3 regions of the Pantoea cypripedii genome follow, and region 3 is predicted to be linked to each of the others. Evidence: predicted binding sites of a transcription regulator. Region 3 holds the regulator's gene; each other region holds the start of a gene.

Region 1 (3,283 bases), 1.2 Mb from region 3:
GCCTTTGAGCGGCTGGAAACCGCGCTGGCACGCTTGCAGCAAAGTGCTCCCGATGAAGCCAACATCCGCGCCCTGTTCTGGCTGTTACGGAATTTGCGTGCCATGGACGCTCAACTGGCGTCGATTGAGTCAGAACAAAAGCTGGCGCAACCCGCTGCTTCAAGCGATGACAACCTTTCCAGCGATGAGTTAAGCGGCTGGGCGGATATCCGCTTGCGTATTAGCCGCCATCTCACACCGACTTCAGCGCTATTCCGACACGCAGTCAGAATGACGCTGGTGTTATGCGTGGGTTATGGCTTTATTCAACTAACGGGCCTACACCGTGGCTACTGGATTCTGCTCACCAGCCTGTTTGTCTGCCAGCCGAACTACAATGCCACGCGACGTCGCCTCGCACTGCGCATTGGTGGCACGCTGGCGGGGATAGCTATCGGTTTACCGGTATTGTGGCTGGTGCCTTCAATAGAGGGACAGTTGATACTGATCGTCTTCAGTGGTGTGCTGTTTTTTGCCTTTCGGCAAATACAATATGCCCAGGCGACACTGTTCATTACTCTGCTGGTGCTGCTGTGCTTCAATCTGCTGGGTGAAGGGTTTGAAGTCGCACTGCCGCGTGTCATGGATACGTTGCTGGGTTGTGGTCTGGCATGGCTGGCTGTCGCCTTCGTCTGGCCGGACTGGCACTTCCGTCAGTTACCCGCCGTAGCCGAACGCACCCTGAATGCCAACTGTCGCTACCTTGATGCCATTATGGAGCAATATCATCAGGGCAAAGATAACCGTCTGGCTTACCGTGTGGCTCGCCGCGATGCACACAACGCCGATGCAGAACTGGCTTCGGTGGTTTCCAATATGAGCAGTGAAGCCCGTTACCAGCAGTCATTACGTGAAAATGCTTTTCGGCTACTGTGCCTGAATCACTCTTTTCTCAGCTATATTTCAGCACTCGGCGCGCATCGTGTCGGGCTGAGCGACCCGACGCTACTGGCGTTGCTGGATGATGCGGTATGCTTTGTTGAAGATGTTTTGCAAATTGAGCGCGTCAGCGATGCTGAGGCCGCCCGGATGCAGCAGGCCCTGCTCCATCGTCTGGCCGGGATGAAAGCCAGCCCGGAAACGCAGGCACCGTTAGTTTTGCAACAGCTGGGGTTACTCATCGCCCTGCTGCCGGAAATAGCGCGCCTGCGTCGTATCCTCGTGGCGGCTTAAAAACGAAAAACGCTCTGCGATGTCACTAGCGGAGCGTTTTTTGATACCACGCGCAAAGCTCTGCTCGTACCTCACTCGGCAGCGCCGCCTCATGATGCCCGGAAATCGCTCCCTGTAACGCCAGCAGTGTTTTCAGGCCAATATGCTTATTCACCGTCCGCAATTTCAGCCAACTCTGCTTCGCGCCGATTTCATACAAATGTTTACCGAACAAATACCCACCTTATGCAGCAGCATCTCCATGCGCATGCTGAGATTGGGTAAATCTTTTAACCGCAGCGAGACATATTTGGTCTCAAGCTCATCGCGCGCCGCCCGTAAAGCACTGGCAGACAACCGCATCAACCGTTCTGGCTCCTGCCAAAGCCAGTTATCGACTTTGAAATAATTCAGGACCACAGGTATGCCACGCTTGCGATAAATTAGCGGCTCCATGGGTCGTTCCACTGCATAATCCGCCACCGCTTCACAGGCACGTAAGTAGAGTGAATCGTCATTGATAAACGCAAAGACCACCTTTTCCACGGTTAGCGCGTAGCCACCAAACTGCGTGCGAGATTCAATTTTTCCCAGTGCCGCCAGCCGCACTTTTGATTGCTCAACAACCGGATGAGTTTTTTTCATGCTGACACCTTCCTGAAGTCCTTTTACCAGAAAAATCCTAATAAACATCCATTTATTCATCGAGTTAGAAGATATGAAAAACGATCTGGCTGTTCAATGAATAAATGCAATCAGAGCAAAAAATGTGCTGAATTTGCGAGACGTTTTCAGAAATTGAGGTTGATCTTTATCCAGGAAGCCATTACTGTATATTCATACAGTTCATTACTGAGTGATTAAATTATGCGTACTCAATTCTCTGGCACCGCTGATCGTTCTCACCGTTTTGCAACTTCAGGTGTAGCGCAACCTACTCTGGGTGGCATTACAGAGCTGCGTTACAGTGAACAACCTGGCATGATGCAGCTTTTGCTGCTGCCAGTCCTGCAACAATTGAGCCTGCAATCACGCTGGCAACTGTGGTTAACGCCAGCGCACAAACTGAATCGCCAGTGGCTGCAGCAGTCAGGTTTGCCGCTGGAAAAGAGTATGCATATCACCGAAAGTGAACGTTACAGTACGGTAGAAAGTATGGTCAAAGCCCTGCGTACCGGGAACTATAGCGTGGTTCTGGCATGGATTCCGTACGAGCTTAATGATGAAGAACGCTGGGAACTAAAACAGGCAGCAGCAGAAGGTGAAGCTTTGGGGCTGGTTATGCGTCCGCAAGGGTACGAAGCCGTTTTGTCGAGACAACCGTCTGCGTCAAAAATTCCCTCAGATTTGTTTCATTAAGTAAAATTAAGATTTTTCTCACAACGTTTTTTGCGGAAGTTAACGCTAAGCCACTGATTCTTGTCCAGCCAGCTTAGACAATGGCTTAGCCGTTTTTTTCATTTCTGATCACGAAGATTATGCCATGTCAATTGTTAAAATGTGTGTATAAACCCCTGTTTTTTTATCGCCTGGCGTCACATCATACTTGTAAGTTTCCAATCTCGTTGTAGACTTTACCTCGCCAGGGTGCTCAATAACCTCCGTTTTTTTCGGTAGAGTCATAAGCGAGCATGTTGACCCGGCGAAGGATTGGATTACAACCAAGAGCAAACATTTTTGCTCATTGCCTATTTGGATGATAACGAGGCGCAAAATGAAAAAGACAGCTATCGCAATTGCAGTGGCACTGGCTGGCTTCGCTACCGTAGCGCAGGCCGCTCCTAAAGATAACACCTGGTATACCGGTGCTAAACTGGGCTGGTCTCAGTACCACGACAAAGGTAACTACGGTAACGGTTACGTGAACAACGACGGTCCGACCCATCAGGATCAGCTGGGTGCAGGCGCATTCCTGGGTTACCAGGCTAACCCGTACCTGGGCTTCGAGCTGGGCTATGACTGGCTGGGCCGTATGCCTTACAAAGGCAACAACATCAATGGCGCATTCAAAGCACAAGGCGTTCAGCTGGCTGCTAAACTGAGCTACCCAATCACTGACGATCTGGACGTTTATACCCGTCTGGGCGGCATG
Region 2 (3,283 bases), 1.3 Mb from region 3:
ACGCCTTAAGTAACAAGACATAAAAAAGCCCGCGCTCTGGGTTGGAAGAACGCGGGCAAGTTCTACCATGGATATTCAGGTTGCGGCATGTCGGTGTGGCATGCCGCTATATGAGTTTAGCAACATCCGTTTGGTGTGCAAAAAAAAGCCCGCATCAGCGGGCGAAATTCGTTACATGGGATTATCCATGTAGTTTATGACCCGCTATCCCCCTAAAGGTTCAACTCTCTCCGCATTTAAATTTCCTTTCCTGACAATCCCTTCTCAGAAAGATCTGACGATCTACTTGATCGATTCTGTCGATCAATAATACTGTATGGGCATACAGTAATTATCGGGAGTTGATCACCATGCCACGCTACCGCGACATACAGAACGCCTTTCGACAGAGCATCAAGATGGATGTGAGAGGCCAGAAAACAGTTACAACGGGTGATTTCGTTGCCGAGCTGGAGCGCCATAACCATCACTGGACGCTGAAGCGCGCTAATGCCTGGATAGAGAATCAGATCAGCTATTTCATCGACATCACTCCAGACTTCAGCGAAGACAGGAAATTCAAGTTGAACAGCCAGAATGGGCCTTATTGATGGGCTTCCCGTCTCCGGCAAAGGATTATGCGGAAGGGAGATTAGACTGGAACGAGATAATGGGTGCTCACTATGAAGGCGTACTCATAGTGGAAACTGCTGATGGCCTGGTAGTAGTGGACACCTCAATCAGACCGAGGCATGGCGACACGATTTATTTTGAAGCGTGGGATATGCGGCAACTCGGCAAACTCGCCCCCACTGCGATCATCTGTGATGACGGCGACACGATAGAGGGTGAACCGCTGGAAGAGGTGGTGGTGATCGGTGTTGTCACCTGGGTGGTTACCCGGGCGTGGGATGGTCCATGCCCATAAAAAAGCCCGTGCTACGGCTCCCGAACAGCACGGGCAAATGCTTGCAGATAAACTCACCTCGCGGCATATATAAAGACACTCCGCCTTATCAGTTTATGCATCAGTAATAATGTATGTAAAAAAATGCCTGCTGAGTGTGCAGGCTTAAATACTCCAACAGGGAAAAATCTCATCGCACCACAATTGCTGTGTGCAGTGCATCTCTATAATAGCGACAGTGAAACATTTGTACACATTCACACCGATGATAAAATTTTCTCGATTTGATTAATTTTTGTTAGGTATAGTCCGAAAAGAAGCCCGGGCAGTGGGATAAGTTTGCCCGGGCAAAAGGTGTATCATGATCAATGTTAAGTTTAATCCGAGATGCTGATTATGCGAGCGTAGCGGCAGCAGCTTAACGGTTTGAATTCATCACCCGTGAAACCAGTCGTCTGCCGACTCCCAGGCATCCTGAAGCACCTTTGAGACTATTTCTCTGTCGCCTTCCTTATCTTTCGCCCGCAAAAGTGACAGCCCGTCATTGCTGGCGGTCTTAACCACCACGCTCACATCATCATAACTGCGACTCAGGCGCTTAGTGAGTTCCTCCCTAAGCGCCTCCACTGCACCCTTCGGCATTTTCCCTGCTTTCTCTTTAGCCACCATCACTTCGACTATCATATTTCCCCCCGGGTAACTGTATCGATATCCACTATCAAGTTGGATACTGGTTGCATGAACAGTTATTTTATATACTGTGAATTCATACAGTTCAATAAGCACAAGTGAAAGTCATAAGTTCTCCATTCGTAACCTGATGTGCAATATGAAAAAATAACTGTAAGTTCAGAATGTTAACTGCATTTGAAACTTTATGTTTTCGAACTACTGTTAACCTTAAGTCAAACAAATCCTTCAAATTACTACGATGAATGAAATGAGATCGAACCGAGCAGGAATGATTGGATGCGCCATAGGGGCGGCTGTAATCGAACTGACGGCAAAAGGTGTGCCGATAAACAAGAGCAATATTTTGTATGAGCTTGAGCGTATGGCTGCGTTATCTAAACAGCTGCCTGCAAAAGCGGTTGCCAGAGATGCAGCAAACCTTCTGAGAAAAGGATGTAATTAGCAGGAACACATGCCCTCCATAATGAAGAAAGACACATGCTTAATTTGCTCGTAATGATTCATGCCTGGGGTTGTCCAACCGGTCCTTTACTCATTGGACCGTTCGGAACTGATTGTTCCGTCGGCACATTTGGTCGCCCATCAGGGCCAATTGGTCGATCTGGATGGTAACATCCGGTCAAAGCGAAAAGATTCACAAGGATGATTATTAGCCAATTTAATGAACGTCTCATTTAAGCAACCCCCTGTCATGCAACTCAATGTTGCCACATAAGCATAGCGTATACCTGGTTCCCTAAGCTGAATCAGTTCGTATACTTCATCTTTTTACTCATCAGGTTAATGGTTAACGTCTGTGGTAATGTTCGGCATTATTACGTGAATAGCTACCAGTGCGTGGGACGGGGTAGGGCCGCCAATTTGAGCCACAAAAGCTGGTGGGTTTTACCATCATTTTGCCATAGTTTTACCATCGCAAAATTGAGGCAAAAAAAAAGCAGCCGTAAGAGGCTGCTTTCTTTGGAGATTTTGGTCGGCACGAGAGGATTTGAACCTCCGACCCCTGACACCCCATGATTAAGTGTTATCAGCGAGTGAGACTTATTATTGCATCTATTGCCTCGGGGAAAAGACAAAGTCTAAAATATGCATTTTTTTTACGGTAAGCATCTTTCCATGCAACAAACTCTTCTTCATCAGCTTTGCTCGCACCGAAATAATAAATATCAGATTCTGATTCGCCAATATTTTGCCAAATGTGTTTATCTGCTTGATGTACTCTGACGCCAATAATAAATATTTTTGAAGTCTCATTTATACTTTCGTTCCACATTTCTTGCTGAGCCGAAACATAGTCAGGGCAAACTGTAACTTTTTTTCCTTCAGCATACATGGCAATGGCTGGTGCGATACTGTCTTCTGTGGTCGATTTCAATATGGATTGATATTGGTTCAGTGGTTTAACCTGAGCAGAAATAGCCGCGCTAAAAGACCCAAAGAAAGAAACCCCACGGATAATGGATTTTCCCAAATCAGGCCAGAAGTTACAAGATCCATGTATTTTTAATAATCTAATATTTCTTGGTGCAAGCCGATTTGAGTAGGTGATACCATAACCTAATGAGTTAGCTGATAGCTCAAATAAAAGATCATAGTTTAAGCTGCAATATGTAAATCTTCTATTGTTTAGTGACTCTATTAATCTGATGTAGTGATTTCCTTGGAGCGGTTTAAATCTTGCGAGATAACCTGCCAGCTCTCGTT
Region 3 (3,283 bases):
AATTGCTTCCAGTTTCCACTCGCTTCGTCTTTGTTCATAACCGTACTCCATGTCGTTTCCAGTGAGTTGACGGCATACCCATTTCCTGAAGGTAAAAACCGATATAACACGCTACTTAATTGCGTTGTTAAGGATAATTATAGTAGGCAATGAATATCAGGTAGCACACTTACGGATTAATCTGTAATTAACAGGTTATATTCCACTATACGAAAACCAAGTATCATGACGCCAGTGACGGCGCCAGACCAGCCACAACGTGAGTCCGCGTAATGCCAGAAATACCGTCACCGCCAGCCACAAACCATGATTTCCCAGCCAGGGTAAGGTGAGCAACGACAGGCCATAACCCAGCGCCGCCAGCGCCATGCTGTTACGCATTTCCCTGCCACGCGTCGCGCCGATAAACATGCCATCCAGCAGATAACACCATACCCCCACCAGGGGCATCACCACCTGCCACACCAGGTAACGATCGGCGGCTTCGCGGAGTTCGTCCAGCGAGGTCAGCAACCCGACAATTTGCACCCCGCACAGGGCATACATCATGGCGAACAGCAACGCCACCAGACCCGCCTGACGGCAGGCCGCGTGCCAGACCAGCAACAACTGGCTGCGATCTTTCGCACCAACCGCTTCACCAGAGCAGGCTTCAACCGCATAAGCGAAGCCATCCAGTGCGTAGGCTGTGAAAGTGAGAAACATCAGCAGAACCGCGTTGACTGCGACCACATCCGGCCCAATGCGCGCGCCAAAGATGGTCAGAGAAGCAAAACAGATTTGCAGCAGAAATGAGCGCAACATAATGTCGCGATTGAGACGAAACAGGCGAGCGGCGCCACCGCGCCAGCTCTCTTTCAGCAGGGTGAAATCAATGCCACGTAGCTTTAATACGCGCGCGACCATTAACAGCCCGACACCCAGGGTGACATATTCAGCCAGTGCCGTAGCCGCAGCAGCGCCTGCCACACCCCAGTGCAGGCCGAGCACAAACAGCAGATCCAGCAGAATATTGACCAGGTTGCCCACTACCAGCAAAACAACGGGCGCACGCGCATACTGCACGCCCAGCAACCAGCCGAGGAGCACCAGATTAGCCAGTGTGGCGGGAGCACTGAGCCAGCGAATCTGAATAAACAGTTGTGCCTGCTGCTGTACCGCAACGCTGCCCCCCATGAGCGCAGCCGCCAGATTGCCGACAGGTGTGCGCAGCAACATAAACAACACGCCTGCGATCAATGCGATAAGCAACGGTTGGGTAAGCGCACGCGCCAACGCCGTTTTATCGCTGGCACCAAATGCCTGGGCAGTCAGTCCGGTTGTACTCATGCGTAAAAACAGCAGCAGCATAAAAATGAAGCTGGTTGCAGTGCTACCCACAGCCACGCCACCGAGATAGATCGGACTATCGAGATGGCCAATCACTGCGGTATCTACCACGCCAAGCAATGGCACCGTGATATTCGAGAGGATCATCGGCAGCGCCAGCCGCCAGAGTGTCTTATCAGAGGAGGAAAACAGCTGCATCAGCCCGTCCCGGTTTGTGCTGCGCTACAGTTATTTTGGCAAATCAAACCACGGCAGCGCAGAGGCGCTACCGTAGTGGGGGATTTAAAGGATTAAAGCCATTCGCCGTTACGCACGATACCCACAGCCAGCCCTTCAACGGTGAGTGACTGCTCACGTGTATCGACCACAATCGGCTGGAAGTCGCTGTTTTCTGGCAGCAGCTGCACAATCGCACCCTGCTTTTTCCAGCGTTTCACTGTGACTTCATCATCAATGCGCGCCACCACAACCTGGCCATTGCGCACTTCCTGAGTCTTGTGTACCGCCAGTAAGTCACCATCCATAATGCCGATATCTTTCATCGACATGCCGCTAACGCGCAGCAGGAAATCAGCGGTAGGTTTGAAGAGGTTGGCATCAACCTGGTAATGGGCCTCGATGTGCTCCTGTGCCAATAACGGTTCACCCGCGGCGACACGGCCAATCAGCGGCAGCCCCTCACTGGCTTCTTCTTCCATTAATAAACGAATACCGCGCGACGCACCGGAGACGATTTCAATTACGCCCTTACGTGCCAGGGCCTTCAGATGTTCTTCTGCCGCATTCGGTGAGCGGAAGCCCAGTTGAGCAGCAATTTCCGCACGCGTTGGCGGCATGCCCGTCTGGTTGATATGGTCGCGAATCAGATCATAGACCTGTTGCTGCCTGCTGGTTAACGCTTTCATCCCGCCCCCTGGTTGTTTATACAGTCGCTGTGAGTATATACAGGTATTGGCGAAATGGAAACCAAAACTGAGGGAAAAATCAGCGAGTTGATGAATCCGGAATCCTTATCGCAAATGCGACCAAAGCAGCGCGATCCAGACGAAAAGAGCCAGTAAGATAGCTAACAGTACGGCAGCCGACCCCATATCTTTCGCGCGTCCGGCCAGCGGATGACGCTCCTGACCAATGCGGTCGACGACGGCTTCAATGGCACTATTCATTATCTCTACAATGACCACCAGCACCACAGAACCGATCATGAGTACGCGGGAGATAGCGTCAACATCCAGCCAGCATGCCACCACAATCGCCACCAGCGCGGCGATGGCCTCCTGGCGAAATGCCGCTTCATGTTGCCAGGCGGCGCGCAATCCCTGCCAGGAATAACCGGCAGCTTTCACTATCCTGAGAATACCGGTGACGTTATTTGCCATGTCGTTGAACCCTTTACTCGTTTTGACGTCAATGTCTGGGCAGCCGGGAATGGCACGGCCACAGATCTTCGCGGCACTTTCTGGTATGCTTGCCGCGCTTTGCTAACAAGAGGCTTAAAGTTGTCTATGTCAGGTTGGCGTAAACTTTATTATAAATTATTGAATTTACCACTCTCCATTTTGGTAAAGAGTAAGGCTATTCCGTCGGATCCCGTGTCTGAGCATGGGTTAGATTCAACGCGGCCAATCCTATATGTGCTGCCTTACGATTCCAAGGCCGATCTGCTCACCCTGCGTTCGCAATGTGTGAAACACGATCTGCCGGATCCGCTTACACCGCTGGAAATCGATGGCACATTGCTGCCTCGCTATGTGTTTATCCACGACGGTCCGCGCGTTTTCCCTTATTTCGTGCCGAATGTGGAGTCAGTGAAGCTATTTCATGACTATCTCGATCTGCATCGCAGCAACCCCGAGCTGGATGTGCAAATGCTGCCAGTGTCGGTGATGTTTGGACGCGCACCTGGGCGTGAAGTTCAGGGCGAGCAGACACCACATCTGCGCATTCTTAACGG

The links. The regulator LexA, encoded in region 3, represses DNA repair genes until DNA is damaged. The targets are predictions, from matches to a motif close to TNCTGTATGTACATACAGNA.
Region 1: sulA (SOS-induced cell division inhibitor SulA) is a predicted target of LexA. The motif match lies at 2,019-2,038, and genes of this name have one in related genera.
Region 2: HA50_RS07385 (DinI-like family protein) is a predicted target of LexA. The motif match lies at 1,643-1,662, and genes of this name have one in related genera.

The regions. Positions count from the first base shown of each region.
Region 1 is NZ_MLJI01000001.1:1,514,788-1,518,070, reverse strand. It holds gene yccS (YccS family putative transporter) at 1-1,212, shown strand, start outside; partial or broken gene HA50_RS06940 (TfoX/Sxy family DNA transformation protein) at 1,238-1,836, opposite strand; gene sulA (SOS-induced cell division inhibitor SulA) at 2,059-2,550, shown strand; gene ompA (porin OmpA) at 2,906-3,283, shown strand, end outside.
Region 2 is NZ_MLJI01000001.1:1,587,540-1,590,822, forward strand. It holds gene HA50_RS07375 (hypothetical protein) at 351-590, shown strand; gene HA50_RS07380 (hypothetical protein) at 650-907, shown strand; gene HA50_RS07385 (DinI-like family protein) at 1,322-1,570, opposite strand; gene HA50_RS07395 (hypothetical protein) at 2,607-3,283, opposite strand, start outside.
Region 3 is NZ_MLJI01000001.1:284,539-287,821, reverse strand. It holds gene HA50_RS01260 (CsbD family protein) at 1-38, opposite strand, end outside; gene dinF (MATE family efflux transporter DinF) at 196-1,527, opposite strand; gene lexA (transcriptional repressor LexA) at 1,620-2,234, opposite strand; gene HA50_RS01245 (diacylglycerol kinase) at 2,340-2,708, opposite strand; gene plsB (glycerol-3-phosphate 1-O-acyltransferase PlsB) at 2,835-3,283, shown strand, end outside.